One region of the Halalkalibacter sp. HAAS-P013 genome, then DNA from elsewhere that is predicted to be linked to it. Evidence: riboswitches for the same ligand, from Rfam matches in the RefSeq annotation. Region 1 holds a riboswitch; each other region holds the start of a gene.
What was found. A riboswitch is a leader RNA that binds a small molecule or an ion and turns the genes downstream of it on or off. The one in region 1 is predicted to bind lysine.
Positions count from the first base shown of each region.

Region 2: another riboswitch for lysine. It lies ahead of AC1FXP_RS18190 (Na+/H+ antiporter NhaC family protein); the one in region 1 lies ahead of AC1FXP_RS09180 (aspartate kinase).
Region 3: another riboswitch for lysine. It lies ahead of dapA (4-hydroxy-tetrahydrodipicolinate synthase); the one in region 1 lies ahead of AC1FXP_RS09180 (aspartate kinase).

Region 1 covers NZ_JBWQTU010000005.1:169,505-180,593, forward strand. The annotation lists gene AC1FXP_RS09145 (long-chain-fatty-acid--CoA ligase) at 1-1,095, shown strand, start outside; gene AC1FXP_RS09150 (TetR/AcrR family transcriptional regulator) at 1,630-2,223, shown strand; gene AC1FXP_RS09155 (enoyl-CoA hydratase) at 2,237-3,016, shown strand; gene AC1FXP_RS09160 (electron transfer flavoprotein subunit beta/FixA family protein) at 3,112-3,882, shown strand; gene AC1FXP_RS09165 (electron transfer flavoprotein subunit alpha/FixB family protein) at 3,898-4,875, shown strand; gene trxA (thioredoxin) at 5,121-5,435, shown strand; gene uvrC (excinuclease ABC subunit UvrC) at 5,574-7,352, shown strand; lysine riboswitch at 7,420-7,607, shown strand; gene AC1FXP_RS09180 (aspartate kinase) at 7,724-8,965, shown strand; gene AC1FXP_RS09185 (YslB family protein) at 8,998-9,402, opposite strand; gene AC1FXP_RS09190 (TrkH family potassium uptake protein) at 9,796-11,089, shown strand, end outside.
Region 2 covers NZ_JBWQTU010000014.1:59,864-70,952, forward strand. The annotation lists gene galE (UDP-glucose 4-epimerase GalE) at 394-1,404, shown strand; gene fbpA (Fur-regulated basic protein FbpA) at 1,457-1,630, opposite strand; gene AC1FXP_RS18185 (dihydrofolate reductase) at 1,931-2,434, shown strand; lysine riboswitch at 2,645-2,826, shown strand; gene AC1FXP_RS18190 (Na+/H+ antiporter NhaC family protein) at 3,043-4,641, shown strand; gene AC1FXP_RS18195 (PstS family phosphate ABC transporter substrate-binding protein) at 4,770-5,939, shown strand; gene AC1FXP_RS18200 (hypothetical protein) at 6,112-6,384, opposite strand; gene AC1FXP_RS18205 (sodium-dependent transporter) at 6,691-8,202, shown strand; gene AC1FXP_RS18210 (methionine/alanine import family NSS transporter small subunit) at 8,223-8,330, shown strand; gene AC1FXP_RS18215 (M23 family metallopeptidase) at 8,511-9,518, opposite strand; gene lipA (lipoyl synthase) at 9,890-10,798, shown strand; gene AC1FXP_RS18225 (YhcN/YlaJ family sporulation lipoprotein) at 10,979-11,089, opposite strand, start outside.
Region 3 covers NZ_JBWQTU010000001.1:394,172-405,260, reverse strand. The annotation lists gene AC1FXP_RS02150 (homoserine dehydrogenase) at 1-880, shown strand, start outside; gene AC1FXP_RS02145 (aldehyde dehydrogenase family protein) at 897-2,336, shown strand; gene AC1FXP_RS02140 (M24 family metallopeptidase) at 2,382-3,581, shown strand; gene AC1FXP_RS02135 (DMT family transporter) at 3,764-4,699, shown strand; gene dapA (4-hydroxy-tetrahydrodipicolinate synthase) at 4,883-5,770, opposite strand; lysine riboswitch at 5,905-6,089, opposite strand; gene AC1FXP_RS02125 (aspartyl-phosphate phosphatase Spo0E family protein) at 6,160-6,300, opposite strand; gene AC1FXP_RS02120 (YhcN/YlaJ family sporulation lipoprotein) at 6,562-7,275, shown strand; gene AC1FXP_RS02115 (hypothetical protein) at 7,325-7,894, opposite strand; gene AC1FXP_RS02110 (hypothetical protein) at 8,012-8,194, shown strand; gene AC1FXP_RS02105 (Cof-type HAD-IIB family hydrolase) at 8,337-9,200, shown strand; gene AC1FXP_RS02100 (2-thiouracil desulfurase family protein) at 9,216-9,539, shown strand; gene AC1FXP_RS02095 (DUF1722 domain-containing protein) at 9,502-9,633, shown strand; gene cspD (cold-shock protein CspD) at 10,421-10,624, shown strand; gene AC1FXP_RS02085 (hypothetical protein) at 10,892-11,089, shown strand, end outside.

The DNA of each region.
Region 1 (11,089 bases):
GACCCTGTTGAGGACTTAGCACTCCTCCAATATACAGGTGGAACAACAGGACCGGCAAAAGGAGTTATGCTTACTCATCAGAATTTAGTAGTAAATACAATGCAATGTATTCATTGGATATACAAGACAACACCAGGTAAAGAAAAAATGTTGGCTGTATTGCCATTTTTCCATGTGTATGGAATGACCGTTAGTATGAACCTGAGCATTATGAATGGATTTACAACGGTTATACTTCCAAAGTTTGACCTGAAAGATGTGTTAAAAACAATAGAAAAACAAAAAATAACCCTATTTCCAGGCGCGCCGACAATGTATGTCGCGTTAATTAATGATCCAACAATTAAAGATTATGATCTATCATCAATAAAAGCTTGTTTAAGTGGGGCAGCTCCACTCCCGTTAGAAGTGCAACAAAAATTTGAAACATTAACAGGAGGAAAACTTGTAGAAGGCTATGGACTCACAGAAACATCTCCAGTAGCAGTGGCAAATCCAATTTGGGGAAAAAGGAAATCTGGAAGTATAGGCATTCCTTGGCCAGATACGGATGTGACAGTTATTTCAGCAGAAACAGGGGAATCATGCGAGGTTGGAGAGGTTGGAGAAATTGCTGTTCGTGGACCACAAGTGATGAAAGGATATTGGAACCGTTCAGAAGAAACTGCACAAGTATTTAAAGACGATTGGTTTTTAACTGGTGATATGGGTTATATGGATGAAGATGGTTATTTCTATATCGTTGACCGTAAAAAGGATATGATCATCGCTGGTGGATTCAATATATATCCAAGAGAAATTGAAGAAGTTCTTTATGAACATGAAGCGATACAGGAGGCTGTTGTGATTGGTGTTCCTGATGAGTATCGCGGAGAAACTGTAAAAATATTTGTTGTTTTAAAAGAAGGAAGAAGTCTTACAGAAAAAGAGTTAGAGCAATTTTGTAGAAAGCATCTGGCAGCCTATAAAGTACCGAAATATTATGAGTTTAGAGATGAATTACCGAAGACATTAATAGGGAAGATTTTGCGACGTGTTCTTGTAGAAGAAGAAAAAGAAAAGCTTGCAGAAGAACAAAAAGCAAGTAATGAGTAAGAAATAGGGAAATTTTGTATATTTTACTTTTCTATCTAGAAGGGGTTATTCCAAAAGGTCGTTTTTCTTCTTTTTGGGATAACCCTAATACTTTTTTTAAAAAGCGAATTTCAAAAGGTAAATCATCAACGAGGCAAGAAAAAATAAAAAAATCACTGAAAATCTATTTAAAAATGAATGAACATTCATTACAATGGAGGAGAGAGGATGAATATAGAATGAGGAGGAGCAGGCCATCGTTTCCCTGATCATCTTACCTTGTCAATGGGAAATGAGCTGCACATTGTGCCAAAGTTTGATCCAAAACAAATCTTGAAGATTATTCAAAATAAAAGGCTGTTTTCGTATACTTTGTTGTCGCTGGTTGGCAGAGTATTAAAACGAGTATTAATAGACGAAGAAAAGCTAAAGCTAGGGAAAGAAAAAACAAATTAATATGATCGAAAAAATAAGGATATCGTTGACATTAATTTTCTTTTTCACTAAAATAAGATATATGAATGAACATTCATTCATAGCAAAGGAGAGACAACAGTGGGAAAGAAAAAAGGACCTAAATATAACCAGATAATAGATGCAGCAGTAAAAGTAATTGCAAATCACGGCTATCATCAAGCTCAAGTTTCAAAAATTGCGAAAGAAGCTGGTGTAGCAGACGGAACTATTTATTTATATTTCGAAAATAAAGAAGATATACTTACATCACTATTTGAGGAAAAAATGGGTAATTTTGTACAGATTATCCGTAACCAGATTACAGAAGATTTATCAATTGAAGATAAGTTTTTACTACTAATTACAAAACATTTAGAACAACTAGAACAAGATCATCATTTGGCGATAGTTACGCAACTTGAATTACGTCAATCCAATACAGATCTTCGCTTGAAAATTAACGATATTTTAAAAGGGTATTTATTGTTAGTAGATGAATTATTAACAGAAGGAAAGTCAAACGGATTTTTTCCTGAAGGCTTGGATAATCGATTAGCAAGGCAAATGATATTTGGAACCATTGATGAGGTTGTGACAAATTGGGTAATGAAAGAATGCAAGTATGATTTAAGCAGGTTAGCTGTTCCAATTCACAAAATGCTACTCTGCGGACTTCGTTCGAAACCTTCATGATAGGAGTGAGAATGTGGAGTTTTTAAAAGTAAATATTAGTAATCGGATTGCTACAATTACATTACAAAGGCCACCAGCAAATGCTTTGTCAAGAGCTGTCTTGGAAGAACTTGATCAAGTTTTGACAGAACTTGAAGCAAAGGAGGAAGTAAACGTTCTTCTTATTAATGGAGAGGGACGGTTCTTCGCTGCTGGTGCAGACATTAAAGAGTTTACGCAAGTAACAGACAAGGCAGACCATGAAAAACATGCAAGATGTGGTCAACAATTATTTGACAGAATGGAACAATTCTCTAAACCAATTATTGCTGTTATTCATGGTGCTGCATTAGGAGGGGGATTGGAACTTGCTATGGCTTGTCACATTCGATTATCAACAGAGGATGCCAAATTAGGGCTGCCTGAATTACAACTTGGTCTAATACCTGGGTTTTCTGGGAGTCAGCGGCTTCCCCGCTTTGTTGGTACAGCGAAAGCTTGTGAGATGCTGTTAACAAGTGATCCTATATCTGGTCTTGAGGCAAAACAGATAGGACTTGTGAATGCAACATTTCCAGAAGAGACTCTTTTAGATGAAGCTCAAAAACTAGCCAGTAAAATAGCAGCAAAAAGCAAAATAGCAGTCAAAATGACTTTAGAGCTCTTGTTGTATAATCAACCCCATGAACAAGAAAAAGGGTCGATTCGTGAAGCTGAGTTATTTGGTCAAATATTTAAAACGGATGATGCGAAAGAAGGGATTAACGCTTTCATGGAAAAGCGCAAACCAATCTTTAATAAAAACAAGAAGTAATCATGATTTAGTGGTATTAATCAATAGAATAATAACAATGATGATTTCAACCTTTTAAAACTAGTAATCTTATAAGAATATTAGGAGGGACGAAAATGAATATTTTTGTTTTGATGAAACGCACATTCGATACTGAGGAAAAAATTACTATTAGTGGTGGTCAGATTGATGATAGCGGAGCTGAATTTATCATTAATCCATACGATGAATACGCCATTGAAGAAGCGATTGTCTTGCGGGATGAACATGGTGGAGAAGTGACAGTTGTCACTGTTGGTGAAGAAGAGTCGGAAAAAGAATTACGAACTGCACTCGCAATGGGGGCTGATAAAGCTGTTTTAATTGACAGTGAGGAATTGGATGAATTAGACCAATTTACAACAGCTACTCTACTCGCAGCTTATTTAAAAGATCAAGAGCCTGATATTATTTTAGGTGGAAATGTTGCTGTAGATGGAGGATCTGGTCAAGTCGGTCCAAGAGTGGCAGAAATTTTAGGCATTCCACAAGTAACGACGATCACAAAGTTAACGGTAGCTGGTGAAACAGCAACAATTGTCAGAGATGTTGAAGGAGACGACGAAACGATTGAGGTATCACTCCCTGTTCTTGTTACAGCGCAACAAGGACTAAATGAGCCGAGGTATCCTTCATTACCAGGGATTATGAAGGCAAAGAAAAAGCCATTAGAAACACTTGATTTAAATGACCTTGACCTGGATGAAGAAAGTGTTGAAGCGAAAACAACAACGGTCGAAATCTTCTTACCACCAGAAAAGCAAGCAGGGAAAATCCTTGAAGGGGATTCTGCTGCTCAAGTAAAAGAACTTGTATCATTACTTAAATCTGAAGCGAAAGTCATATAAATAGGAGGAATCAATATGGCGAAAAAAGTACTTGTCATTGGAGAAGTTAGGGATGGAGAGTTGCGCAACGTCTCGTTTGAAGCAATAGCCACAGGAAAAACAGTTGCCAATGGAGGAGAAGTGGTAGGTGTTCTTTTAGGGGGAAATGTAAGCGGTTTATCGGAGAAGATGGCTCAATACGGGGTTGATCGCGTTGTCGTTGTTGATCAGGCTGATTTGGTAAGCTATTCAACAGATGCTTATCAGCAAGCGTTGTTGCAAGTGTTTGACGTTGAAAATCCAGAAGGAGTTATTCTTGGTCACACATCAATTGGCAAGGATGTTTCGCCACGTCTTGCAATGAAGTTACGTGCGGGCCTTGTTTCAGATGCTGTTTCGGTTGAACTTGATGGAGAAGATGTTGTTTTTACGCGCCCGATTTATTCAGGAAAGGCTTTTGAAAAGAAGAAAGTAAAGGAAGGTGTAGTCTTTGCAACGATTCGACCGAATAACATTGCTGCACTTGAGCCGGATCCTACACGAAAAGCGGATGTCTCCAATCTTACAGTAGAAATCAAAGATCTACGTACATCCATTAAAGATGTAGTGCGAAAAGCTACAGGTGGTGTAGACCTTTCTGAAGCAAACGTAGTTGTGGCAGGAGGCAGAGGGGTAAAGAGCAAAGAAGGTTTCGAACCACTTCAAGAGCTAGCTGATCTATTAGGTGGAGCTGTTGGAGCTTCCCGTGGGGCTTGTGATGCAGACTACTGCGATTACGGTCTGCAAATTGGGCAAACAGGAAAAGTCGTCACACCTGATTTATACTTTGCGATCGGTATATCAGGAGCCATTCAACACCTTGCAGGGATGTCAAACTCCAAAGTAATCGTAGCGATTAATAAAGATCGCGAAGCTCCTATTTTCGAAATAGCAGATTACGGCATTGTTGGTGATTTGTTTGAAATAGTACCGATCTTAACAGAAGAATTAAAGAACGTATTAGTGAAAAGCTAAGGTAAGAATGTTTGAAGGAATTGGCTAGTTGTGGAAAAAGACGTAAAATCGTTTTGATTTTCGTCTTTTTTATTTGTTACAGAAGGGGGAGTGATTCCTGAAATCGATACAATATAAAAAGTACGGGAATCAAAAGGGATAAAGTCAGGAAACAATAAGGGTGAGCAATAAATTCGCCAGCAGTGGAAGTGTTTGGTATAATTGTGCTGAAGTTATCATGTGAAGGAAAAAAGGAGGATTTTAATATGGCGATCGTAAACGTAACAGATCAAACATTTGCTTCTGAAACAAGTGAAGGAGTTGTTCTTGCAGACTTCTGGGCACCATGGTGCGGACCTTGTAAGATGATTGCTCCAGTCCTTGAAGAACTAGATTCTGAAATGGGCGATAAAGTAAAAATTGCTAAGGTTGATGTGGATGAGAACCAAGAGACAGCTGGAAAATACAGCGTCATGAGCATCCCGACACTTCTTGTTTTCAAAGATGGAGAAGTTGTGGATCAAGTAGTTGGGTTTCAACCGAAAGAAGCTTTAGCTGAGCTTCTAAATAAACATCTATAAAGTTTAGAGTGACTCTATTATTCGAAAACGGATAAAGGGGTCACTTTTTCTTTTTCTAAAACAGTTCGGTTAATTCCAGTTTTTCTAACTTGCATTTGTTTGCCTTCTAGCGAACAATAGAAGGTGAGGTGGAATACGATGAGTCAAATTAAAGAAAAATTATTGATTCTTCCTGATCAGCCTGGCTGTTATTTAATGAAGGATCGGCAAGGTACGATTATTTATGTTGGAAAAGCAAAAGTACTAAAGAATAGAGTTCGATCATATTTTACTGGTTCACACGATGGGAAAACACAGCGTCTTGTAAGTGAGATTGCTGACTTCGAATATATTGTAACTTCATCAAATATTGAAGCATTAATCCTAGAAATGAATTTAATTAAAAAACATGACCCGAAATATAATGTCATGTTAAAAGATGATAAATCTTATCCTTATCTTAAAATTACAAATGAAGAGCATCCGAGGTTGATTACGACTCGCCAAGTGAAAAAAGATGGGGGGAAGTATTTTGGCCCTTATCCAAATGCCGGAGCGGCAAATGAAACAAAGAAGCTACTGGATCGACTTTATCCATTGAGAAAATGCCGGACGCTTCCTGATAAAGTTTGTTTATACTATCATATTGGACAATGTCTTGCTCCGTGTGTGTCAGAGGTAACAAAAGAGCAAAATCAAGCGATGGTACAAGATATTACGAAATTTCTTCGCTCTGGCCATGATGAAATTAAAGGTCAGCTCACAGAGAAAATGATGAAAGCAGCAGAAGACATGGATTTTGAACGTGCAAAAGAAATCCGTGATACGCTTGCCCATATGGATACCGTCATTGAAAAACAAAAAATGATGATTGGCGACCTCGTTGACCGCGATGTCTTTGGCTTTGCTTATGATAAAGGATGGATGTGTGTTCAAGTGTTCTTTATTCGTCAAGGAAAGCTAATTGAACGGGATGTGTCTATTTTTCCTTTCTATAAAGAGGCACCTGAAGATTTAATGACGTTCATCGGACAATTCTATATGAAAAAAGAGCATATAAAACCTGCTGAGATTTTACTTCCTGATGAGGTAGACAAAGAGTTGATGGAACAGCTGTTAGAAGTGAAAATTCATCATCCGAAACGAGGGAAGAAAAAAGAGCTACTGGACCTTGCTAATCAAAATGCGGCTATTGCTCTCAAGGATAAATTCTCATTAATTGAACGTGATGAAGAAAGAACGATAAAAGCGGTCGATCGATTAGGAGAAGCAATGGGCATCGAGACTCCTTATCGTATTGAAGCGTTCGATAACTCTAATATTCAAGGAACAGATCCTGTTTCAGCAATGGTTTGCTTTGTAGATGGAAAGCCAAACCGAAAAGACTATAGAAAATATAAAATTAAATCGGTTGAAGGGCCAGATGATTATGGTTCGATGCGTGAGGTGATTCGCAGGAGGTATGTCCGCATCTTAAAAGAGTCTCTTCCCATGCCAGACTTAATCGTGATTGATGGAGGAAAAGGCCAAATTGCTGTTACTCAAGAAGTAATCGTAGACGAGCTTGGGCTATCCATTCCTGTTTGTGGTTTAGTAAAAGATGAAAAGCATCGAACATCTCAATTGCTAATGGGGGACCCTCCTGTTATTGTTCCGCTTAAGCGAGACAGCCATGAATTTTATTTGTTACAACGAATTCAAGATGAAGTTCACCGTTTTGCTATTTCCTTTCATCGGCAAACTCGTTCAAAGACGTTCTTTAAATCGGAACTAGATGATATCCCTGGGGTAGGAGAGAAACGAAAGCGCCAGCTTTTAAAGCATTTTGGATCGGTGAAAAAGTTGAAAGAAGCGAGTGTCGATGAGTTAAGAAAGCTATCGATTCCAGAGAAGGTAGCCCAAACCATCGTTGAAACATTAAATGGAAATGATAAATAATTTGTTGCGATTATATTGAACTTTTGCTAGAATGTTAATCAATTGAATATGCCACACTTCAAACGAAGTGATTGGTAGAGGAGCGAAAACCAATAGTAAGCTTTCCGAGAGTAATGAGACTCATTGAAGAAGGGTGAAAGGGGAATTCGCCGAAGTGCAAGAAAGACTCATCTTTCTAGTGCTGGACCTATGTTTAAGAAGCATAGGGCTGTCACATACCTAGACCCAAGTGGTATGTGGAGAACTATCTCACGAGAGAACAGGGAGCAGTGTGGTACCGGACAGGTATACATGCAACAGTGAGGGGTTTTCCTTATTGTTGCTTTTTTGCATTCCAGCACAACGTGAGGAACAAGGAGAGGAATCGGATTATGGCTAGAATTGTACAGAAATATGGCGGAACATCAGTAGGTTCAGTGGAAAGGATTCAACATGTCGCTTCGAGAGTAGAGCGCGCGGTATTAGCTGGAGATGAGCTTGTCGTTGTTGTATCGGCAATGGGGAAGTCTACAGATGAATTAGTATCTTTAGCTAACCAGATTACAGATTCGCCAAGTAAAAGGGAAATGGACATGTTACTAACAACTGGAGAACAAGTAACGATCTCTTTGCTTTCAATGGCATTACAAGCTCGGGGAATCGAGGCAACCTCATTAACAGGCTGGCAGGCAGGTATGCAAACGGAAGCTAGCCATGGTAATGCACGGATTGAATCAATTAATAATGAGCGAATTGAAGCAGAGCTAGCTAAGGGCAAGGTTGTCATTGTTGCGGGGTTCCAAGGAATCAGTGAGGGCGGTGAAATTACAACTCTTGGTCGCGGGGGTTCTGATACAACAGCCGTGGCACTTGCAGCCTCTCTTAAGGCCAGTCGTTGCGAAATTTATACAGATGTAACAGGTGTCTTTACGACGGATCCGCGTTACGTGAAGAAAGCGAGAAAGTTACACTCTATTTCCTATGATGAAATGCTTGAAATGGCTAATCTTGGAGCTGGAGTATTACATCCACGAGCGGTTGAGTTTGCGAAAAATTATGATGTACCATTAATGGTTGCATCCAGTATGGAAGAAACAGTAGGAACCATGATAGAGGAGGAAGTAACGATGGAACAAAATTTAATCGTCCGAGGAATTGCATTCGAGAATGATGTGACTAAAGTAACGGTAAAAGGTTTACCTAATCGTCTAGACACATTATCGAAACTATTTACTACATTGTCAGAAAATCATGTTAATGTCGATATTATTATTCAAAATCAATACGATGACGAACATGTAAATATCTCTTTTACTATTACACAAAGCTCATTAAAAGGAACTCTTGCTATTTTGCAGGAAGCTCAAGGTGAATTGCAATTTGAGGATGTAACGTTTGAAGAAGAACTAGCGAAGGTTTCTATCGTGGGTTCTGGAATGGTTTCAAATCCAGGTGTTGCAGCAAAAATGTTTGATGTTTTAGCTAAAAATGATATTTTTGTAAAAATGGTCAGCACATCAGAAATTAAAGTGTCTGTCGTTGTCCAAGAGATAGATATGGTCTTAGCTGTAGAAATGTTGCATGAAGAATTCCAGCTTGCAGAAGAAGTCGAAGAAGCTATTGTTACTGTATAACAAAATAAAAAAAGTGAAGCCAACTGTTAGCTTCACTTTTTTTGTTGAATCGAATCTCGTTTATCTGTTTCAACGGTAATAAGGACACTATCTTTCGTTTTTGAGTAAGTAGCTCCGCTAATACATTCAAACCACATCTCAACTTGTTGAGCTAGAAAACCAGTCTCTAACTGATAGCACCGCTCATCATTATTGTTCATCCAAGTTGCTTTTAATTCGAAGACTTGCAATTGCTTTTTTTCTTTTAGTTTCGTAAGGTTGCCCCAATTAGCTTTTTTGAAAAAAAGGATGGCATCTTCAACTGTAGAAACTGGATATTTTCTTGCGAGCGACCTTCCAATCCAATATAAAATTGCATCATGATCTTTACCTAATAGGTCTTGTAGAACGTCATTTCGAATAAGGTCATATCCAAATTGATCTGTTTGAACTTCCATAAAAACATGCTCCTCTCCGTACTCTGAAGCCGAAAATGATCAGGCAGTTTGTCGATCGTCTATGTATACTATCGGTCAAATTTCTTTAAAATATATTTCCTTTTTGATCATAAACGATGTCGTTGTTGGGTACAAGAAAAATCTGGAATACATAACGTAAGTAGGAGAGAAGAAAGAAAAAGGGAACCCCGCCCTTTTTGAAAAAAAAGAGCGAAGAAGTGGCGTTGGCTTCCTCGCCGTGCGTCCAAAGGAGAAGCCCACTCCTTTAGACTTAAAACATAACGGCGGCTACGCTCAGCGCTTAGAGGTGAAAGAAAAAGGGAACCCCGCCCTTTTTCTTTCACCTCTTTAAATGGTATACTTAACCGCGAATAAATCGGAGGTACATTATAAATGAAATCAGGGTTGAATCAATTTTTATCACCATTTAGGATTATTATTATAGCCTACATTATTGCGATGTTTGTGTTTAGTATTTTGCTTTACTTGCCAGTATCGCATCAACCTGGAGTCAATGTTACTTATTCAGAAGCTCTTTTTACTTCAGTTAGTGCAGTTAGTGTCACAGGTTTAACAGTCGTTAATGTACCTGAAACATACAGTTATATAGGAATCATCTTTTTAGCGCTTGCTATTCAACTTGGTGGAATTGGAATTATGACAATGGGAACCTTTGTCTGGATGTTATTTGGACGAAAAATTAACTTTGCACAACGAATGTTAATTATGGTTGACCAAAATCAAAATACGTTTTCTGGGTTAGTCAATTTAATGAGGGGAATTTTATTCGTTGCCCTTATCATCGAATTCATAGGCGCATTAATTCTAGGTACATATTTTATTCGCTACTTTGATACGGTGGGTGAAGCGTATTATCAAGGGGCATTCGCATCATTAAGTGCTTTTACAAATGCAGGTTTTGATGTTACAGGCGAATCTCTTATCCCGTTTGCCAATGATTACTACGTTCAATTTGTCGTTATCTTACTTATTTTTGCTGGTGCAATCGGGTTTCCGGTCTTGCTTGAATTAAAGGAATACTTCTCTAGAAAGAACAACAATTTTAAATTTAGCTTGTTTACAAAAATTACAACAACAACATATTTTGCAGTATTTGTAATAGGCATCATTGGAATTTGGGCACTCGAAAGTGGTTTTTATTATGTTGGATTACAATGGCATCAACAATTGTTTTATTCGATCTTTAACTCAGCGACAGCTAGAAGCGGTGGACTATCGATTATGGATGTGTCCGAGTTAAATATAGGGACATTGCTTTTTATTTCAGGTCTCATGATTATTGGAGCGAGTCCTTCTAGTGTGGGAGGCGGCATTCGTACCACAACAGTTGCGGTTATGTTCTTAACGATTCGAAGCTTTGCATTAGGAAAAGATGATGTGAAGGTATTTGGGAGAGAAATTCATCCTGAAGACCGTCAGAAGGCGTTTATTGTCTTGTCCGTGTTTCTTCTCTTGTTATTTGCAGCTGTGACATTAATTTCAGCATTTGAAGCAAAAAATAATATTACCCTTATGTCTATTATTTTTGAAACGGCCTCAGCGTTTGGAACATGTGGATTATCAATGGGAATTACCCCAGATTTGTCTTTCCCGAGCCAATTTGTCTTAATGGTTCTTATGTTTATTGGTCGAGTCGGATTAATCGCCTTTCTATTCTCTATTCGTA
Region 2 (11,089 bases), on a different contig from region 1:
TGCAATGTTTCCTCGTTTGAAACATCCGGAATGTGCCAAGACTAATACAACGAGGAGGTTGGTTCGATGGAACAGTATGATGGAGATGTATTTGTCGGTTTAGTTTGGGGAATTGTATTAAGTATTCCACTTTGGCTATCGATTGTTGGATGGGTGAAATGGTTATTGTAATAGAAGGCACGGAAAAAGTCTCTTCTAGCAAATTTGAGGAAGCAGCAATGGCTCGGCTCCGAACATTGCTTAGAGGTCACTATGAAAAAGGAAAAACCCCTTCCTTTTTCATAGTGACCTCTTTCTACTAAAGTAAGTAGTGATATGGTAAGATATTACCAAGAGAATGAGGAGGGAAACGTTTATGACCTCTAATTTCGGGACTTTATGAATGGAGTGAGTTTGGTGATATTGGTAACAGGCGGGGCGGGCTATATAGGGAGCCATACGTGTGTAGAGCTGTTAGATGCGGGTTATGAAATTGTTGTCGTTGACAATTTTTCAAATAGCAAATATGAATCGATTGACCGAATCAAAGAACTAAGCGGTAAGGATTTTCTGTTTTATGAGGTAGACTTGTTGGACAAGCCAGCTTTAGAGAAAGTGTTTGCTGAACATAACATTAAAGCGGTTATCCATTTTGCAGGGTTAAAGGCAGTGGGGGAGTCTGTTGAAATTCCACTTCACTATTATCATACAAACATTACAGGAACTTTAGTTCTTTGTGAACTGATGCAAGCCTATGGCGTTAAGAACATCGTCTTTAGTTCATCGGCAACGGTTTACGGAATGCCAGATCGTGTTCCAATTTTAGAGGATTTCCCGCTAAGTGCTACAAATCCATACGGACGTACAAAGCTTATGATTGAGGAAATTTTACGAGACTTGTATGTATCAGACAAAGAGTGGAGCATCGCATTATTGCGTTACTTTAATCCGATTGGTGCCCATCATAGTGGCAGAATTGGAGAAGACCCTAATGGAATTCCAAACAACTTGATGCCATTTATTACCCAAGTGGCTGTTGGAAAGTTAAAGGAATTAAAGGTATTTGGGAACGACTATCCAACGATAGACGGTACAGGAGTTAGAGACTATATTCATGTCGTAGATCTTGCTAAAGGGCACTTAAAAGCTCTTGAAAGGATCGTGACAACAACAGGGGCACATGCTTATAATCTAGGAACTGGAAACGGCTATAGTGTCATTGAGATGGTCGAAGCATTTAAGAAAGCTTCCAATCGTGACGTGCCATATTCAATTGTTGAGCGTAGACCTGGTGATGTAGGGGTATGTTATGCTGATCCATCTAAGGCAAAAGAAGAGTTAGGCTGGAGCGCGGAAAAAGGGATTGAAGAAATGTGTGCCGATTCGTGGAGATGGCAGGAAAGCAATCCTGATGGGTATAAATAAGTAAATAAGCAATGAAAGCCTGTATCTATATGATACAGGCATAATTATTTAGTTAGCAAAATGTATAGTGATTACCTTGTTCAAGTTCAGAGCATACAAGTAATCTCAACTCTTCTTCTGTTGCTTCATATAATTGACGGCCATCAGGCATCTTGAACAATTGATTTTCTAAAAGGGTATCGATAATTTGTTCTTTATCGATATGAGACAATGTTTTCAAGGACAATACGAACACTCCCCTTTTGCAAAGTAGTACTGAATTAATTGAAAGCGTTTACATTTATTATTATAAATTCTTTTGTATGTCATTGTCAACTATAATAAAGGAAAAGTTATGGAAAATAGGTAAAAAGCTTTAGTTCGTTAAATAATAAAAGACAGGAGAACAGCTTGAGGCGAGAGTAGAGGCTGTGATATTGTTTAGCCCGGAAAGGAGCAATTTACTGTCTATTGCTTCAATTATATTGTCGAGTGGCTAAATTATGATACGATAAAACAAAAATAAGGGTAAGAAAAGGGGATACATATGATTTCATTTGTTGTTGCAATGGATCAAAATCGCGTAATAGGAAAAGAAAATCAGTTGCCATGGCATCTCCCAGCGGACTTAGCGTATTTCAAAAGGGTCACGACTGGTCATACGATTGTGATGGGAAGAAAAACGTACGAGTCTATTGGTAGACCATTGCCAAAGCGAAGGAATGTTGTGTTAACAAGAGATAGACAATATGAAGCAGAAGGCTGTGAAGTTGTACACTCGATTGAAGAAGTATTAAGTATAGCAAAGCAAGATGAAGAATGTTTTGTCATAGGTGGAACAGAAGTATTCATGCTTTTTTGGGACCATGTTGATAGGTTGTATGTCACATACATTGATGAGACCTTTGAAGGCGACACGTTCTTCCCAGAAATTGATGCAAAAGAGTGGGAAGTCATTTCAGTCGAAGAAGGGATCGTTGACGAGAAAAATCGTTATCAGCATGAGTTTCGTACGTATGAGAGAAAGAAAGATAGTTTGGCGGGATGGTAAGAAAATAGCTTGGTTGCTCGAATATGATGGAATTAGAAAGTGTGATAAGGACATAAAAATAATCCCAAAAAAATTAATTGATGTGCTTAATAATCATACTTTATCACCCGCACAAACCGTAACCTTATGTGGTTTAAATTAACATTGCTAATATAGAAAAAACATGATAACATCCATAATTGGTAATTAAATAGAGGTGCCTCATTGTTACGATGAGGTAGAGGCGCGATTGCCAATAGTACCTTTTCTAAGGATGACAACGTTGAGGAAAAGGGAAAGGGGCCGTCGCCGAAGTGGAAGTAGAGGTCAGGCTGCTTTTGCTGGATCTGTATTGAATAAGTGCAGAGCTGTCATAACTTGGAGCAGCCAAGTTATGGAGGACTACCATGATTATGGGGATTCACGCGCGGATGTTAGGCGATAGTGGGTTATCCACTATTGCCTTTTTTCTATGGAAAAGGGACGTAGATACGGAACAAGTAAGTATTTGTCGAGATGTCTCTTCGCTCCTATAATAATTGTCAGAGTGGAGCACTCATAGTTGTATTTTTCTATTGCAGTTAGTCCTTCATCTATGTAACTACCATCCATTTTTAGGAGGTATCATTATGGAATCATCTATTTTTTCTTTAGTTCCTCCAATTTTAGCACTTGTGATGGTTATTCTTACAAGAAGAGTATTATTATCACTTGGTACAGGTGCAATTGTTGGGGCGTTAATGGTTAATAATTTTAATCCACTTGCAGCAGCTGCAAATATTTATGGGATTGTAATGGGCATCATTTTTGATTTTGATGTAGAACACGTCACATTCTCTGCAGTGACTCGTGCCATTATTGATGAAGGATTTGCTATAAATACATGGGAATTCTTTATTGTTCTTTTCTTATTATTACTAGGTATGATGGCTGCCCTTATTACCCGTTCAGGTGGAAGTCGGGCGTTTGGGGAGTGGGCAATGAAACGTGTGAAAACACGTGTTGGTGCACAGTTATTAACGGTTGTTCTAGGTCTTATTATTTTCATTGATGACTATTTTAACAGTTTGACAGTCGGGAATGTGAGTCGCCCGTTAACCGATCGGCACCGCATTTCTCGTGCAAAGCTAGCGTATTTGGTAGATTCAACGGCAGCTCCAATGTGTGTAATTGCCCCAATTTCAAGCTGGGGAGCATACATTATAGCGATTATTGCAGGGATCTTTGCAACGCATTCTGTCACTCAATATGAAGCTTTGCAAGCATTTTTACTTATGGTTCCTATGAACATTTATGCATTAGTTGCGATGGGGCTTGTATTAGCTGTAGCATGGTTCAATCTGGATTTTGGTGCGATGAAGGCTCATGAAGAGCGAGCGAAAAACTCAGGTGAATTGTTTAATGCAAGTCTTGGTCCGATTCCTGGTGCTCAAGATGATATTGCAGCAAGTGAAAAAGGCAAGGTTGGTGACTTAGTATGGCCCATCATTGCGTTAATTGCTGGTACAGTATTTTTTATGGTGACAACAGGAATTGAAGGGACAGAAGGCGATGTAACGATTTTGACGATCTTTGAAAATACAGATGTTGCTTCAGCTCTTGTATATGGTGGCTTGTTCGGCTTAGCCGTTGCCCTCATTTTGAACGTGTTTAAGCCGAAATCAGGTACAGGGCTTGGAGCTTCGTTAGTTATTGGGATGAAATCCATGCTGCCAGCCATTTACATTTTGTTCTTTGCATGGACACTTATTTCAATCATTGGTGACCTAGGGACAGGAACGTATTTAGCGTCACTTGTTGAACAGTCAAATCTTCATCCGATGTTCTTACCAGTCATTTTGTTTGTTATTGCTGGTTTTGCAGCTTTTTCAACCGGTACATCATGGGGAACATTTGGCTTGTTGCTTCCAATTGCTGGGGAGATGGCAGCAGTCATTGATCTTACATTGATTTTGCCGATGATGGCAGCGGTTTTAGCTGGATCGATCTTTGGTGATCACTGCTCTCCAATTTCAGATACGACGATTCTTTCTTCAACAGGAGCAGGAAGTCATCATATTGATCACGTCGTTACCCAGCTTCCATATGCGCTCATTGCAGCTGGAATTACAGTGATCTCTTATCTAGTATTAGGTTTTACGACAAATGTAGTACTGAGTTTAATGGTTGCTTTTGCATTGCTTATTGTAACAATAATGGTTTTAAAAAAAGTGAGTGCAAATAGGTAATTCATCTAAAGGGTCAACTTCAAACTGAGGTTGACCCTTTTTGCGTCTAAAATAAAACTATTAAAATTGTATGATTATGGTAAAGTGAGAGTAGTTTTCATATCATATTGTTGCAAAGGAGAATTTCAATGAAATCGAACTTAGTTCTCAATTGTATCCTCGCATTGATTATGGTCGTTGTTCTAGGTATTATCGGCTATGTGGGAGCTGTCATTAGTTTGCTTATGGGAGGGCTTACGTTTTATACGCCACTGATTGTTGTTGTAACGGTTAGTTTAATGATTTTTACGGTTGTAGTCATCTTCCGTCTGCTGAAACCGAAAACATTAAAGATAACCGTGATGAGTTTTCTTGCATTGTGCCTCTTCTCCATTACTATTTATGAGATTTATGAAAGTTATCAACGAAGTATCGTGACAGTAAGTGATCAAGATTATAATTTATATGGCTATCAACCATTTCATGATGATACAAATGTTGTAGCTTTAGACGAACCTGCAAATGTAAAACTAGAAGGGGATCTCCCGATTCTCGATGGAGCTACAGCTTTGTATCCAGTCTATTCTGCCTTTGCGAGAGCAACTTATCCTGAAAAAGAATATAATGTTCATCAAAGTGAAGTGATGTCAAACCAGACAGGGGAGGCATTTCAACATTTATTAAACGGAAAAGTGGATATAATTTTTGTTGCAGCTCCATCGAAACGCCAAATGGAGCAAGCGCAAAAGCGTGGGGTCGAGCTAGAGATGATTCCAATTGGTCGTGAGGCATTTGTTTTTTTTGTAAATGAAAAAAATCCTGTAACAGGGCTTTCGGTTGAACAAATACAAGGTATTTATTCAGGAGAAATTACAAATTGGAGTGAAGTTGGGGGAGAGAATACATCGATTCGTGCGTTCCAACGTCCAGTTGACAGTGGAAGTCAAACGGCATTAGAGAAAATAATGGGGGATGTCCCGATTGCAGATCCTCCAACTGAAGATGTCGTATCAGGTATGGGAGGCGTATTTGAAGAAGTTTCTAGCTACAAAAATTACAAAAATGCAATAGGGTATACGTTTAGATTTTTTTCAAATGAAATGGTCAAAAACGGGGAAATCCGCCACCTCGAAATAGAAGGTGTGTATCCAGACAAAGAGACGATTCGCAGTGGTGCTTATCCTTTCGCTTCGGAGTTTTATGCGATCACCGCCGAAAGCGACAATCCGAATGTTGATCGGTTTCTTAATTGGATTTTGTCGGAACAAGGACAACGTCTTATTGAGGAGACAGGATATGTACCTGTAAAAAGTGAGTGATAAGGCAGGGGGCTAATTTCATTTGAAGTTAGTCCTTTATACGTAAGTGTGGAAATAGAAGAATAGGGATTTGAAAACCGACGGCAAAAAGAAAACCCTCATTTGAACAATGCTGCTTCTTTGTAGAAACAATCTGTTTGTCTCAAGAGGATAAGAAATGATTTCTGCAATATTACCCTTGGGATTTCGCAAAGAATTCTTTCGACTTTCTTTTGACTTTACGCAACGCCTTTTTAATAAACGTAGTAACGTCTTTCCCATCTTTAACTCGCTCATACGTTTGTTCGAACTTCCTTGCGTCACAAGGATACTGTTCACCGTATTTATCTGTAATGAGATAATCTCCTGGGTTACCAATTAGTGAGCCACTTGCAGTCTCGATTGTGATCGTTCTAGTGATCTTTACTGCTTCAATAATTTCTGGCTTTCTCCTGTATCTAGCCAAGTTACCACCTCCTTTTTAAACGTTCTCACCATTTATCAAAACTATTCTATATTAATTCATCGTACTCAATTTTAATGTGAGTGTGACAACTCCCCATGAAAGAAATATCATCAATGAAATTATACAAGCATAGGTTTAGGAACCTTGCTCGCCTACTTTTCTCCTTCACTGTAGCAAAGTATAACAGGAATGTGTAAAATGTAAGCGTTTTCTAATATTTGAAAAAATTCTATACTAAAGTGTTTATATTCTGAATAAACAAGTATAGAAAGTGTTTTATAAAATTTATGCAGAGAGGTGAAGTCAATGAACGGGAGAGAACAATGGGGAACTCGTGCTGGTTTTATTTTGGCGGCCATTGGTTCTGCTGTAGGTCTAGGTAACATCTGGCGTTTTCCTTACGTTGCCTATGAAAATGGAGGAGGAGCTTTCTTTTTACCGTACTTATTTGCTCTTATAACTGCTGGTATTCCTCTTCTCATTATGGAATTCACACTTGGTCACAAGTACCGGGGCTCAGCGCCACTAACTTACGCGAGAATGAACAAAAAAACCGAGTGGATCGGTTGGTGGCAAGTAGCGATTTCATTTGTCATTGCTACTTATTATGCAGTCATCATTGCGTGGGCGTTGTCCTATACGTATTTTGCCTTCAATCAAAGGTGGGGAGAAGACACTGGCGGCTTTTTAATGGGGGAATATCTCCAGAGAATAGATATAGTGTCAGGGGGCTCACCTGGAGAGATAGGAGCATTGGTTCCTAGCGTGTTGATTCCATTAGTGATCGTTTGGATTATTACACTAGGTGTTTTATTTAAAGGAATTAGAAGAGGAATTGAAATTGCAAATCGGATCTTTATTCCGTTACTTGTGGCCATGTTCTTACTCATTGTCATTCGTGCTATTACGCTAGAAGGAGCTCTAACTGGTCTAGATGCATTCTTTAAGCCTAATTGGAATGAAATTATGTCACCAGGAGTATGGGTGGCAGCTTACGGTCAGATCTTCTTCAGTTTATCAATTGCATTTGCGATAATGATTACGTACTCAAGTTATTTATCGAGGAAGTCAGATATTACAAACAATGCCTTTATTACAGGCTTCAGTAACTCGAGTTTTGAGCTATTAGCTGGGATTGGGGTGTTTGCGGCACTTGGATTCATGGCCCAAGCATCTGGTGTTGGCGTAGCTGATGTTGCTGATGCTGGAATTGGTCTTGCTTTTGTTGTCTTTCCAGAGATAATTAACACCTTTCCAGGAATGAATGGACTATTTGGGGTCTTGTTCTTTGGTTCACTCGTACTTGCAGGGTTGTCTTCTCTCATATCAATCGTTGAAACGTTTGTATCGGGTGTTCAAGATAAATTCAAGTTCTCGCGTCGTAAAGCAGTCGGCATCGGCGGCGGATTAGCAGCAGTCATCTCTTTATTGTTTGCAACTCAAGGTGGATTGTTCTTCCTTGATGCGGCTGATTATTTCATCAATCAATTTGGGATTGCTTTTGCGGGGCTCGTTTCCGTTATTGCTGTCTCGTGGTTTGTCAAAAAGCTGCCAGAGCTTCAGACTCATGCAGATGGAGTTTCTGATTTCCGTCTTGGGGCATGGTGGAGAATTTGTTTGAGTATTGTTACGCCAATTGTGTTAGGGTTCATGTTTATCCAAAACTTAATTGAAAACCTAACGAATAACTATGAAGGATATTCGACTAGTTTCCTAATTGGATCAGGCTGGCTCGTAGCCATAGGTGCGATTGTGATCGGGTTCTTATTTGCAAGAAGCAAATGGCAGAAAAATGACTTGAATATCCCAAGAAGATAATGAAAAGGAGTTGAGCGAGCATGAGTGGTGGCGCAGTAACCATGATGATTGTTGGTATGCTGATTATTTGGGGAGGATTAGGACTAAGCATTGCTAATGCGGTGAAGGTAGCGAAAGAGAAAAAATAAGAAATGGGAAAGTGGGTGTCTCAAAGTCTGGCAATGGCTCGTTCGCTACTCGCCGTGAGTGTGTAACCCACTCCTCTCAAGGCTTTTTAAAAGATGTAGCGACTCCGCTCATTGCTTAGGGGTTACCCCAAAAAGGTCAAAAACATACCTTTTGGCGTAACCCCTTGTTTAATCAAACGTTTATTTCTTTTTCTTTCGATCCTGATAAGCCTTTCGCTCCCATTGTTTTAAAGATGGATATGGGTCAAAAGACCATTCCGTAATACCATTATCACGATACATTCCATAGTGAAGATGTGGTGGGAATTTTCCTTGTGTACCAGGCTTTCCGTAACCAGAGCTTCCACAATAACCAATTACTTCGCCAGGGGCTACAATCGAACCTTCTTCAATTCCCTTTTCAAATCCACTTAGATGAGCGTAATAGTGATAGATATTATCTAGATCACGAATACCTATACGCCAGCCACCATATTTATTCCATCCTTTTATTTCGACTCGTCCATACGCTGTTGCACGAATAGGAACATTATAACCAGCAAAAATATCGGTTCCCTCATGAATCCGTCTTCCGCCCCATCCGCGTCGGTCACCCCATGTGTTCTTGTAGCTGTAGTTGTAATTTAAAGGCATTGGAAACGCATGATCATCGAGATCTAAAGTATCAAACTTTTCATATACAAGGGCATGGCCGTGGACAATGCGAACAGATTGATCACGCTTGTACTTTTCCCATAGAGCTATCCGAAAGTCTTCTTCATCAAAGCCGTAACCTTCAATATATTGGGCCATCGTAAAAAGAACATCTTCATCATTTGTACGCTCAGCTAGACCATCACCATCGCCATCTAAACCGACTCCACCAAACATTTGAATGGAAAGAGGATGTGTATCTTCTTTGTTCGGATTAAATTCCCCTGCCCAATCTTCTTCAGAGTAATAAATGGAAATGAACCCATCTTCTTTTGGGCGATCCTTACGTGCACGTCGTAACCCGCGCTCATACGTATCAACAGCAGCTAAATAATGCCATGGTACGTTTGTTAACGTTTCAACCTTTTTATATAGATCCATCCGTCTCTCGTAAATTTGTTCACTTGTTAATTCGTCTTTCTCAGCCGCAGTGACACACGGAAGAGAAATAAACACTGCAATAAGTGCTAATACGATGATTTTCTTCAATCTCATGTCAGGCTCCTTTCTACCTTTGCAAACACTGCTGGTAACTCGAGGGCACTGAAAAAGGTTGGCCTTTAAGCAATGAGCGGAACCGTTGCTTTTTCTCATAGCAGGCGCGCAACGTGTGGAGCCATTGCCGCTTCCTCGAATCCGCTAAAAAGGACTTTTTCAGCGGACTCTGATCTTCACCTTTTCAGTGCCCACGGTAAATCGACCTTGTTTTCTCTTTATATAGTGTGGGGAAAAAAACTCGAAAAATAGGAGAGAATGATTGGAAATTTTGAGCGAGCGCTTGGTTATTTTTCGGAAATCATGATAAAGTAGTATAGAGAAAAAGTGTTCATGAGTTTTAAATAGGTATTTTGGATGGAGTGAAATAAATGGCAAAGAAAGAAGAGCATTTACGTAAACCGGATTGGTTGAAAATAAAATTAAATACGAATGAGTCCTATACGGGTTTAAAGAAAATGATGCGCGAAAACAAACTAAATACCGTTTGTGAAGAAGCGCGTTGTCCTAATATTCATGAGTGCTGGGCTGTTCGTAAAACAGCGACCTTTATGATTCTTGGAGACATTTGTACGAGAGCATGCAGGTTCTGTGCCGTGAAGACAGGATTGCCAAATGAGCTTGACTTACAAGAGCCAGAACGTGTCGCAGAGTCAGTTGAGACAATGGGTCTTAAGCATGTTGTTATTACTGCTGTTGCCCGTGATGATCTGAAAGATGGCGGATCGGCTGTATTCGCAGAGACTGTACGTGCGGTTAGAAGACGCAATCCTTTCTGTACGATTGAAGTACTACCATCGGACATGTTAGGGAGCTTTGATAACTTGAAGACGTTAATGGACGCCCGTCCAAATATTATGAATCACAACATTGAAACGGTTCGTCGTTTGACGCCGCGGGTTCGTGCTCGTGCTACATATGAGCGGACACTAGAGTTCTTACTTCGGGCAAAGGAAATGCATGCTGACATTCCGACTAAATCAAGTTTAATGATTGGTCTTGGTGAAACAAAAGAAGAAATCATTGAAACAATGGATGACTTACGAGCAGCTGATGTCGATATTATGACAATTGGTCAGTACTTACAACCAACGAAGAAGCATCTAAAAGTTCAAAAATATTATCATCCAGACGAATTTGCCGAGCTAAAAGAAATTGCATTAAGCAAAGGGTTTAGCCATTGCGAAGCAGGTCCATTAGTTCGTTCTTCTTATCACGCTGATGAGCAAGTAAACGAAGCGCAAGTTCGAGCAGAAGCGAAAAAAGTGACAAATCAATAAAAGGGGATGTCCTAAAAGGTCAAATGCAGACCTTTTAGGACATCCCCGAAGCAATGAGCGGAGTCGCTACCTCTTTTTAAAAGCTTTGAGAGGAGTGGGTTACACACTCACGACGCGTGCGAACGGAGCCATTGCCACCTCTGTTCCGGACTTTTGAGACGACAGCTCCTTTTTGCCATGTTATCGATCCATAAGTCTTCTCTGTTTCGATTGCATGATGTTCATGTCATCGTCAGTGTTTTCGTTATACTCTCCTTGTGGCGATTCTAGCTTCATTTGCTCAATTGTCTG
Region 3 (11,089 bases), on a different contig from region 1:
TGGACTCTGTTTAGATAAGGTGATGAGTTCAATCAATGAAACAGGAAGCTTAGAATCATACCCTGATCAACCAGGTCTTATCAGGGGCTGGTCAACTCAGGAGACTATCGAGAATTCTAATGCAGATTCTGTTGTTGAAATGACGTTTACAGACGTTGTTACAGGCCAGCCTGCTATCGATCATTGTACTTGGGCTTTCTCAAATAAGAAAAATGTTGTAATGACAAATAAAGGCCCGGTTGCCTTAGCGTATGAGACACTATCCAAGCTTGCTCGAGAAAATGGTGTCCGTTGGTTTTTTGAAGGCGCCGTAATGAGCGGTTCTCCGGCGTTGCGTTTACCAGTAGAAACTTTAACCGGAAATGATATCAATGAAATACGCGGTATTTTAAATGGTACAACGAATTATATGTTAATGCGTATGGAAGCAGGACTTAGTTATAAAGAAGCACTTCAAGAGGCAAAGGAGAAAGGTTATGCAGAAGCAGATCCAACTGCTGACGTCGAAGGGTACGACGTTTTATATAAGGTGTTAATTTTAGCGAATGTTGTCCTTGGTGTTCCATTGAAACGAGAAGATGTTACGTGTAAAGGAATAACAGGTGTTACACAGAGTGCGATAAAAGAAGCAAAGAAAGAAGGGAAATGCTGGAAATTAATTGGTTCATTGAAAATAACAGAAGAGGGAGTAAAGGGTTATGTTGCACCGGAGATGGTGGCATTAGATGATCCATTAGCCGGGGTATCAGGTGCGATGAATGCAATAACCTATCAATGTGACTTATCAGGACCAATTACGCTTGTCGGAGCAGGAGCAGGAATTAAAGAAACGGGATTTGCCGTTCTTATCGATTTGATACACATGGAACGCGGCAGATAACAAGAGGGGGGATAAAATGAAAAACCAAATCGTTCAAGAGCGCATGTTAATTGGAGGCGAATGGGTTAAGGCAAAGGAAGAAATGGATGTCTTTGATCCGGGTACGGGTGAATTAATTGCAACGGTACCGTCAGCAAGTGTTGAAGATGTAAAGGAGGCCATAAAAAAGGCACGAGATGGTGCAAAAAAAAGTGCAAATTTATCTGTGCATGAGAGAATGAACATTCTTCATAAGGCAGCTTCCTATATAGAGGCAAATAAAACTAACTTTGTAAATACCATCGTAGCAGAAAGTAGCAAAACGATTCGTGAAGCTAGGAAAGAAGTGACAAGGTGTATTGAAACACTCCGATTAAGTGCTGAAGAAGCAAGAAGAATTGATGGGGAGACGATCCCTTTTTCACAGATGCCCGGTCATGAAACGAGAGTTGGATATGTATATCGTTTTCCAGTAGGAATCGTTGCAGCAATTACCCCATTTAATGATCCTCTTAATCTTGTTGCTCATAAAGTAGGTCCAGCTATTGCAGCAGGCAATGCAGTTATCGTTAAGCCAGCATCACTGACTCCATTAAGTGCTTTGCGATTAGCAGAAGCGTTCTTACACGCGGGACTGCCAGCAAATATACTATCTGTTATTACAGGACGTGGTTCTAATATATGCGATCCATTAGTAGAACATGACGATGTCAGATTTGTTTCTTTCACGGGAGGCTATGAAACTGGGAAAGAAATTACGAAAAAAGCAGGAGTTAAGAAAACAGGAATGGAGTTAGGTTCTAATTCACCAACAATCATTCTTAAAGATGCAAATGTAGAAGATGCAATTTCGTCAACAGTATCTGGTGCATTTGGAGTTGCAGGTCAAAATTGCATTGGAGTCCAACGAATTTATGTTGAGTATCCCTTGTATCAAACATTTTTAACTCGATTTGTTAAAGAAACAAAGAATTTAAAAGTAGGAACAAAAAGGGAAGAGACAACAGATATCGGTCCGATGATCTCTGAAAAAGAAGCAAAACGAGTTGAAAGCTGGATAGCTGAAGCAAAGAAACTAGGTGCATCCATTTGTTGTGGAGGGGAAAGGAAGAAAGCTTATGTTGAGCCAACTGTTTTAACGAATGTTCCGACACATGCAACGATTGCAACACAAGAAGTCTTCGGTCCAGTCGTACTCATTGAAGCTGTTGATTCGCTCCAAGAAGCGATTGAGCAATCAAATGACAGTGGATATGGTTTGCAAGCCGGCATTTTTACAGAGAAGCTAGAAACAGCATTTCAAGCAATTCATGAGCTCCAATTTGGAGGGGTCATGATTAATGATAGCAGTGATGTGAGGATTGATGGAATGCCCTTTGGTGGGATAAAGGGTTCTGGAATTGGTCGTGAAGGAGTTCGGTATGCTATTGAAGCGATGACGGAACAAAAAGTCGTGGCGTTTAAACTACAAAAATAGCTGTGCTCCTAATTGAGAGTGGGGCTTAGAAAGAGGGTGAAATCTTTGTTTGCATTAGAAGAGTACACGAGAAGGTTGGAGGCGGTCAAAAAGAGGATGGTTGATGAAGGGGTCGATGTTCTTCTTATTTCCAACCCTTCCAACATGTATTATTTAACAAATTATTCGGCTTGGAGCTTTTATGTTCACCAAATGATGGTTGTAACGTTAGAAGACGCTCAGCCGTTATGGATTGGGCGTCAAATGGACGCAAATGGTGTAGCGAAAACAACGTGGCTTGATGAACACCATATTATTGCCTATCCCGACTTTTATGTTCAGTCAACGGAACGACACCCGATAGACTTTGTCGCAAATATATTAACGGAAATTGGTCAAAGCAGGAGAACGATTGGTATAGAAATGGATGTTCATTATTTTACGGCTCTTTGTTATGAACGGTTAAAACACGGCCTGCCAAATGCGACATTTAAAGATACGTCAAGCTTGGTAAATATGATTCGGCTTATAAAATCAAATAATGAAATCACTTATATGAAAAGAGCAGGAAAGATTGTGGAAAGTGCCATGACAGCAGCATACGAACGTGTTCAAGTCGGTGTTCGAGAATCGGATGTTGCAGCAGCGATTTATTATGCTCAAATAAAAGGAACGAAAGAATTTGGTGGGGATTATACTTCGATTGTACCTATGATGCCAACAAATGAAAATACGTCTTGTCCCCATCTCACATGGACGGATCGACCTTATCAAAAAGGTGATTTTTTAACTTTAGAAATCGCTGGTGCCTATAAACGTTATCATGCACCAATGGCAAGAACGATGGCAATTGGCACAGCCCCAAACGAGGTTAAGGAACTTGCTAAAGTCGTTGAAGAAGGAATTGAGGCAACACTTGATTTTATTCGGCCCGGAATTCGTGCTGAAGAAGTTGAACGAATCTGGAGCAAAACGATTGGTAAACATGGGCATAGAAAAAGCTCCAGGCTTGGTTATTCCGTTGGATTAAGTTTTCCACCTGATTGGGGAGAGCATACTGTTAGTTTCCGACCAGGAGATGAAACAATCTTAAAGCCAAATATGACGTTTCATTTAATGCCAGGTATTTGGTATAACGATTATGGAGTGGAAATAACGGAAACGATTCGCATAACAGATCAAGGTGTTGAGCTTCTAACAAACTTCCCACGTGATTTATATGAAAAGCCAATGTTATCGATCATTTCAGATGAGCATACGTCTTAATGAACAAGGTGGCTCATGAGGTACAGCAAACCTTTTGAGTCAGCTTTTTTTTGTGTTTTAGCACGTAAAAATAATGTAAGGGCTCTCATTTTAAAAGTTGTTACGTAATACGAAAAAATTAGTGACCATACATATTGGCGGTGGTAAGATACAACTACGGAATGTAGAGAGGACGGTTTGCTATGAAAGAAAAATCTCTGCTTTTCACATATGGCATTGTCTTTTTGGTGATGATGATTTGGGGACTAAATGTTGTTATGTTGAAAGTGTTAGTTGAGGCGTTTCCGCCGATAACAATGACTGTATTTCGAATTATGGCTGCAGGATTGGCAACAGCTGCTATCATTATTGGAAGTCGAGTAATGAGAAAGCTAACGAAAAAAGAATGGAAATACACGCTTTTAGGAGCCCTCTTTGGTGTTGTTGCTCATCATTATTTTTTAGCAATGGGCTTAACAATGACTAATGCTTCGAATGCTGTATTAATTTTAGCGCTTCTCCCGCTATCGACGTCGATCCTCGCTGTTATCTTTCTTGGTGATCGTTTAACGAGGTGGAGGATCGTTGGAATTGGTTTAGGGTTTATTGGAGTACTTTTTATTCAAGGCGGGGGAGGAGATAGTGCTCTATCTCTAGGTGAGTTGTCTATTTTTATCGCGATGTTCGCTCAAGCGATTAGTTTTATTTATATTAAAAAAGCGACTGTAACTCTTGATTCAAGACAAATGACAAGCATGATGCTGCTAATTGGCTCAGTTGGACTTCTTTTCATAAGCTTTCTGTTAGAACCAGGAAGTTTTGGAAGTATGATTGGCGCACCGTTAGGCGTCTATGTTATCTTTTTTGTTTCAGCGATTGTTGCTACTGCGGTAGGTCATTTTTTGTTTAATGCTGCGATTCAAAAAATTGGAGCAGGACAAACGGCTATTTTTAATAACTTCGTGCCTTTTTTTGGTTTAATCAGTTCGGCTATCTTTTTAAACGAACAAGTATACTGGTATCAAACGTTCGGATTTATCTTTATTGTAGTAGGTGTTTTATTTGGAACTGGTTATATTGATAATGCATTGTTAAAACAGAAGAAACTGCCTAAAGCGTTACACAAAAAAAGCGTGTAGTATTTCTTAACTCTTCAAATTATTGTTAAAGATGATATTGGATACTTTAAAAGGATATAGTTGATTTGACGACTGTAAGATCATACAAGCGTCTTGTTAGCGTACTTCAATACATTAAGTAGCCGTTTTAAGTGAATAATAAATAAGCCGCTCAGAGATCACTCTGAGCGGCTTATTTATTGATTAGCTAACAAAAAAGTTCATCGTTGGTTGCACTATTGATTGAAGTTCTTGCTGCTGTTCTGCAGTTAATGGAATAAGAGGCAAGCGAACAGGACCTGCTTTGATTCCTTTCATTTCCATTGCAGCTTTTACAGCTGTCGGGTTAGGCGCCATAAATAGAGACTTCATCACTGGGAGAAGTTGACGATGCTGCATAGCAGCTGCTGTTACTTGACCTGCTTGATAGTTTCGAACCATTTGCTGCATTTCGTTACCAACAATATGGGAAGCAACGGATACAACTCCAGCTCCACCAATGGATAACATAGGCAATGCTAAACTATCATCTCCACTATATACGGTAAAACCTTCAGGTGCGTGTTCAATGATTGTTGCAATTGCATCTAAATCGCCACTAGCCTCTTTGATTGTGACAACATTAGGTAGCTGTGCTAAACGTAATGTTGTTTCAACGTTCATATTGACCGCACTTCTTCCAGGAATATTATAAAGCATGACAGGAAGTTTCGTTGCATTTGCAATCGTAGAAAAATGCGCATAAATTCCTTCTTGAGAAGGTTTGTTGTAATAAGGTACGACAAGCATAATTCCATCTACACCTATTTCTTCGGCTTGTTTTGTAAGTTCAATTGAGGCTTGAGTATTATTTGAGCCTGTTCCAGCGATGACTGGAATTTGGCCATTCGCTGTTTCAACGACCGTTTTAAACAGCAATAATTTCTCCTCTGTAGAGAGAGTAGGAGACTCTCCTGTCGTTCCAGCTACGACGACTGCATCCGTTCCATTTGCGATAAGATGTTTTACGAGCTCTTGTGTTGCAGGTACATCAAGTTGTCCATGTTGATTAAATGGTGTGACCATTGCCGTGATAATACGACCAAAATTCATCCAATTCACCCTCAATTCATAAATATTTTCCATATACGTAGGGGAAGATGGGCTACTGGGAGGCACAAAAAAACAACAATGAGGCCTCTACTCATTGTTGTTAGGTTTAGCAATTGCAGCAAAACCAATTCAATGTGTGAGATAGCCCTCCATATAGCAATTTTTGCTATATGACAGTACTGCCCTTATTTAGAACAGTCCCAGCTAATGAGATATGAGATCTCATATAACTTCGGCAAGTATCCCTTTCCATTTAGCATCTTCAGATCTCATTCTCCTCCGCTAAAGTACTTATGATCCTTGCACCTCTACCCTCACTTCAATGTATGAAGTAAGATATAACGTAATTTGTGTCTACCTTACCAAATGTTTTCGACGATTGCAATGCTTTAATGAGAATTTCTTTGTAATAAATTTAAAAGCTTGTCCAGTTCTTGACTACACTCAACGGTTACTTTTGCTGTCATTCCATACTTTTTAGCAAGGTTCAGCATTAGTAATCGCTTTTGCTCTATTTCTACACATAACATATTGCACTCCACCTCAAAAAGAATGAACAAACAGACGACTTGATTAGGCTGAAATGAGAAAATAGCGCTGATGTGACTAAGCAAATGTCTATTTATAAAAATTATTATACCCATTAGAAATATGTTGAAAAGTGTTTCTTCTAAAGTAGTCATAAATAGATGAAAATAGTAAAAATCCGACAAAAATTGCAAGTTGATTTCTAGATATTTTCAGGTTGAGATGCGGAATTATTTCGCACAATAGAGGTAGGAGGGATTCCAATGAAATGTGTAGGTTATTTGGTCATCACGGCCGCATTATTAACAGGATGCACCATACCTCAAGAAGCGGAAATGGGAGCCAGCCCTGACAGGAATGAAGGTTTTAATGGGTATGGAGTACAACAGGTGCGTGCTCTAGAAGGCCCACTTAGTGATATGATGGTCCCAGATCATTCACCAAAAGGATTAACAGATCCAGTACGTCATTTAACAGATAGAGGATCATATACAACAAGGCATCGGAATTTGAGTATGAAACATGAGGGACTTAATCAACAAGGAGCCCGAATACTTAGTAATCGTCCTGGTGTTTTGCGTGATAAATACTCATACAGCAACGATCCTCATGTTGCGCGAAAGAACAATGGATTTATGAATCAGCAAGCGACAACGGAAATAACGAGGGAGATTGAGACGCGAGTTGAATCATTAGAAAATGTTAGGGATGCCCATGTTATGACAGATGGTAACCATATCATAATTGGTGTTGAGTCAAGTGAACAAGATCGAGTAAAGCTAAAAAGGTTGGTGGAAGAAGAGGTACAACAAGTAACAGACCTTAGAAATGTCCGTATTGTAACAGATCGAAAAATGATTAACCGAATGAATGCTGTCGAGCATCATGTTGGTCTTGATAAACCATTTGATTCCATTGGTGGAACAGCGGGAGACCTAGCTGATTTAGTGGATGATGCAATACACGGTCGTAGATAAAAGCAGGGAAGAAAAATCCCTGCTCTTTTTGTGTTTAACACAATTCTGTTTAATGAATTCCGAAGTCTTCAGTTACTGAAAGGAATTCACGTTCCATTAATTTATGCGACAAAATAGCATTTTCGTAATAGACACGAGCGTTTGTCACTTGAAGATGATGAACTGGATCTTTCATGTCTTTCAAAATCCTCTCCAATGCATCAAGTTCCATTAATGTTGAAATATGTACATGATGCATACTATCAAACGGCTCTGGTCGATTTAAATCAATGAATTCAGAGCTTTTATCGCGAATGTTTTTTATTTTACTTAACGTAGTGTCGACATCATCTGATTGAACATTTGGTTGATCAAAGAACGGAGCGATCTCTTCTAACAAGGTAGCGGTGTCACTAATATAATGTCCGGCTTCATCTGCATAAGATTGAAGCGCAGTAAAACGAGGAACTCTTTGTTTGTTTTGATCTCTAATACTCGGAGGGGCGGGGACATCATTTTGATAATGAGCTCTAAATTGTTGAGCTTCTACATCATCTACAATATCTGCTTCCGAATCGGCTCCGCAACTTGCAAGAATCAAACTGGTTCCAAACAAGATCAAGACATGTTTCTTTTTCAAGGTGCATCTACCTCCGATATACAAATGTTTCCCCTAGTATGAATCAAGAAGGAAAAAGTATGCATTAACGTTAAAGTTCCTCCGTATGATGTAGCAAAGGGATGAGGAGGAGCGCAAATGTACACAGCGTTATTAGTTATTTCAATCTCTATTTTATTTCTACTATTCTTTGGGGTTATGATGCTAGGATACAGGGTTGCCCATACGCTTGAATATTTGCAGGCAAAAGAAGCAGATCAAGATCTTGCTGAAATTGAGGAAATGATGAAGCAATACAATAAAAAAGAGAACGTAAAATAATGAAGTAAAACACGAGCATGCCGATGGTATGCTCGTGTTTTATGTCCGAGGGGTTCTTTTGTTATATTTTGTATTTCTATATATGCTATAGTAAAAGGATTGAAAATAACTTAAAGAGATAAAACATAGGGGTGGGAATACATTGGTTAAGCTAATAGCGATTGATATGGATGGTACATTACTAGGTGATGCACATGAAATAACAAAAGAAAATGCAAAAGCAGTTAAAGAAGCGCAACAACTAGGTGTGGAGGTTGTTGTTGCAACAGGCAGAGATGAAAGAGAAGCTAGGTACCCATTAAAGCAAGCTCAAATTACTTGTCCTGTTATTAGTGTGAACGGAGCTCAGTTTCGAGATAAAAATGAAACATTGTTATCGACGATCCCACTTTCAAAAGAAAATAGCAAAGAAATATTTGATATGTTACTAACACATGATATTTATTTTGAGTTATATACAAACAAAGGGACGTTTTCTGATAATTATGAAAAAGCAATACAAGCAGTTATTGACTTTTTCGTTTCATCAGGTTCTGATGAGGATTTTGAAACATTGCAAACGATGGCTAAAGAGCGATTTGAAATGGGGTCGATATCTTTAGTGGGAAGTTACGATGAGCTACTAGATCAAGAAGAAACGGTTATTTTAAAAGTATTAGCCTTTTCAAAAGACGTTCAGAAACTAAATGAAGTAAGGGGAAAGCTTTATGAAATTGCAAACATAGCGGTTAGTGCCTCTGCTCCAGATAATATCGAGATTACGAATATTCAAGCTCAAAAAGGGATCGCTGTACAAGCTTATGCAAAACAACTAGGGATTTCCATGAATGAAGTAATGGTAATAGGAGATAGTTTTAATGATGTATCCATGTTTAAAGTGGCAGGATATAAAGTGGCAATGGGAAATGCGGAACAAACGATCAAAGAACTTGCTGACTTTGTAACAAAGCAAAATGATGAAGATGGAGTCGCATTTGCCATTCGAGGCAAACTGAATGATAAGTAGATAAGAGGTGAAGGTGTGCGGACGTTTGCTAAGCCAAAAGTGGTTGTCAGTAAATGTATGGAGTTTGCTGCTTGCAGATATAATGGCGATCAAATTAAAGAGCCTACCGTTGCGAAGCTAGCTGACTATGTTGAATTTATCCCTATATGCCCGGAGATGGAAATTGGTTTAGGAACACCAAGAGAAGTGGTGCGGCTTGTTTCCGATGGAGATGAAAATAAATTAATTCAACCGAAAACGAATGAAGATTTGACGCCTCAAATGACTGAATTATCAGCATCAAAAAATTCCATTAAGCAGTGTGCTTGGGATTCTACATTCGTGGTGCCATCGTTTTGAAAATGACTACTTATTAAATCAAACATATTTTGAACCTTATCCTATTGGGCTAATAGCAATTAGCGATTCTGGAAAAGGAAGGTCTTTATCGTAGGTTGGCTTTATGTCAGCCTATTTTTTTTGCTGTTTGTGTCAGTTTTGACAGTACTTACATAAGAATGTATTAATACAACTACAAAAAAGGTGTTGACTGATATAGAACAGATGATATATAATAAAACCAAGATAAAGAGAAGGAAAATTCAAACTATTAACAGAAGGGTGAGAGGAAAATGAAAAAAGTAAAAACAAATTCATCACAAAAGCCAGTGGAAATCAAGGAAGATCAATCGATTCTTAAATCTATTAACGAATATTATAGCCGTAATTAAGAAAAGGAAAAAACAGTTCAGAGCTTCTTTTTAAAGAAGCTCTGTTTTTATTTTAGTCTTCTGTTATGAAACAGACTGCGAAATGGGATGAAATCTATACATTACTTTCCAATTTCAGGACATTTTTTTAACAAAAGAATGGAAAGTTACTTGCAATTTACAAATAAATAGGCTATAATTAATTCAACGGTCGTCAACTTCAGTTTTAAAAGGTAGCGCTTTTCATTCAGCTGGCGCGGTCAAGGAGCCGCAAGGATGAACGAGAGGCAGGGCTTTCATCGTCTGGAGATTGATTGATGGATCCTTATATTTACCCATAGAGGGTAACAATTTAGAAACAAATTGCATCAATTAGCAGCACATAAAAGAGTTCAGTATTCACATGTTATAAGGGATATTCACTCGATTTTCGTGGTTGATGTTCCTTATAATATGTGAATTTTTATTTACCTCGGATTGTAAATACGATTGCATATTAAGTAAATAATTTTTAGATTGGGGTTTTTTAGCATGGCACAAACTGGTACAGTTAAATGGTTCAACGCAGAAAAAGGATTCGGTTTCATTGAAGTAGAAGGCGGAAACGACGTATTCGTACACTTCAGCGCTATCACTGGCGAAGGTTTCAAATCACTTGACGAAGGTCAATCAGTTGAATTTGAAATCGTTGAAGGCGACCGTGGACCACAAGCAGCTAACGTAGTAAAACTATAAATTGCTTTTAAAAGACAATGTCTCATTTATGAGACATTGTCTTTTTTGTGTTTGCTCTGTGTTTTAACAAAGGAAGTAAAGAGAATAGAATACAGCGAATAAATGTGGCATGATTTTAAAAACGTGAATATAATAGTATTGTAAGGGCTTACATTAGTTGGCGTAAACGAATAGGGAAGAAGGCACTGAAAAAAAGTCTATTGTTTCGGTTATTTGTATACACATTAGTATTACCTGATTCGTACAATAAATGTGAGGGGTGTTCAAATGGAAGCAACGCATTATGATGATTTATCCATTTATGTTCCTAAAAACCAATTAGATAAGCTAATAAATGGGGTACTCCATGATAAATATCGAATTTTTTGGGGATTCAATAAAGGGAGAATGATCTTAAACATTTATAATAGTGAAGTAAATAATAAATTAATCTTTAAAAGACATAAAGGGTTTCTTGAATTAGTA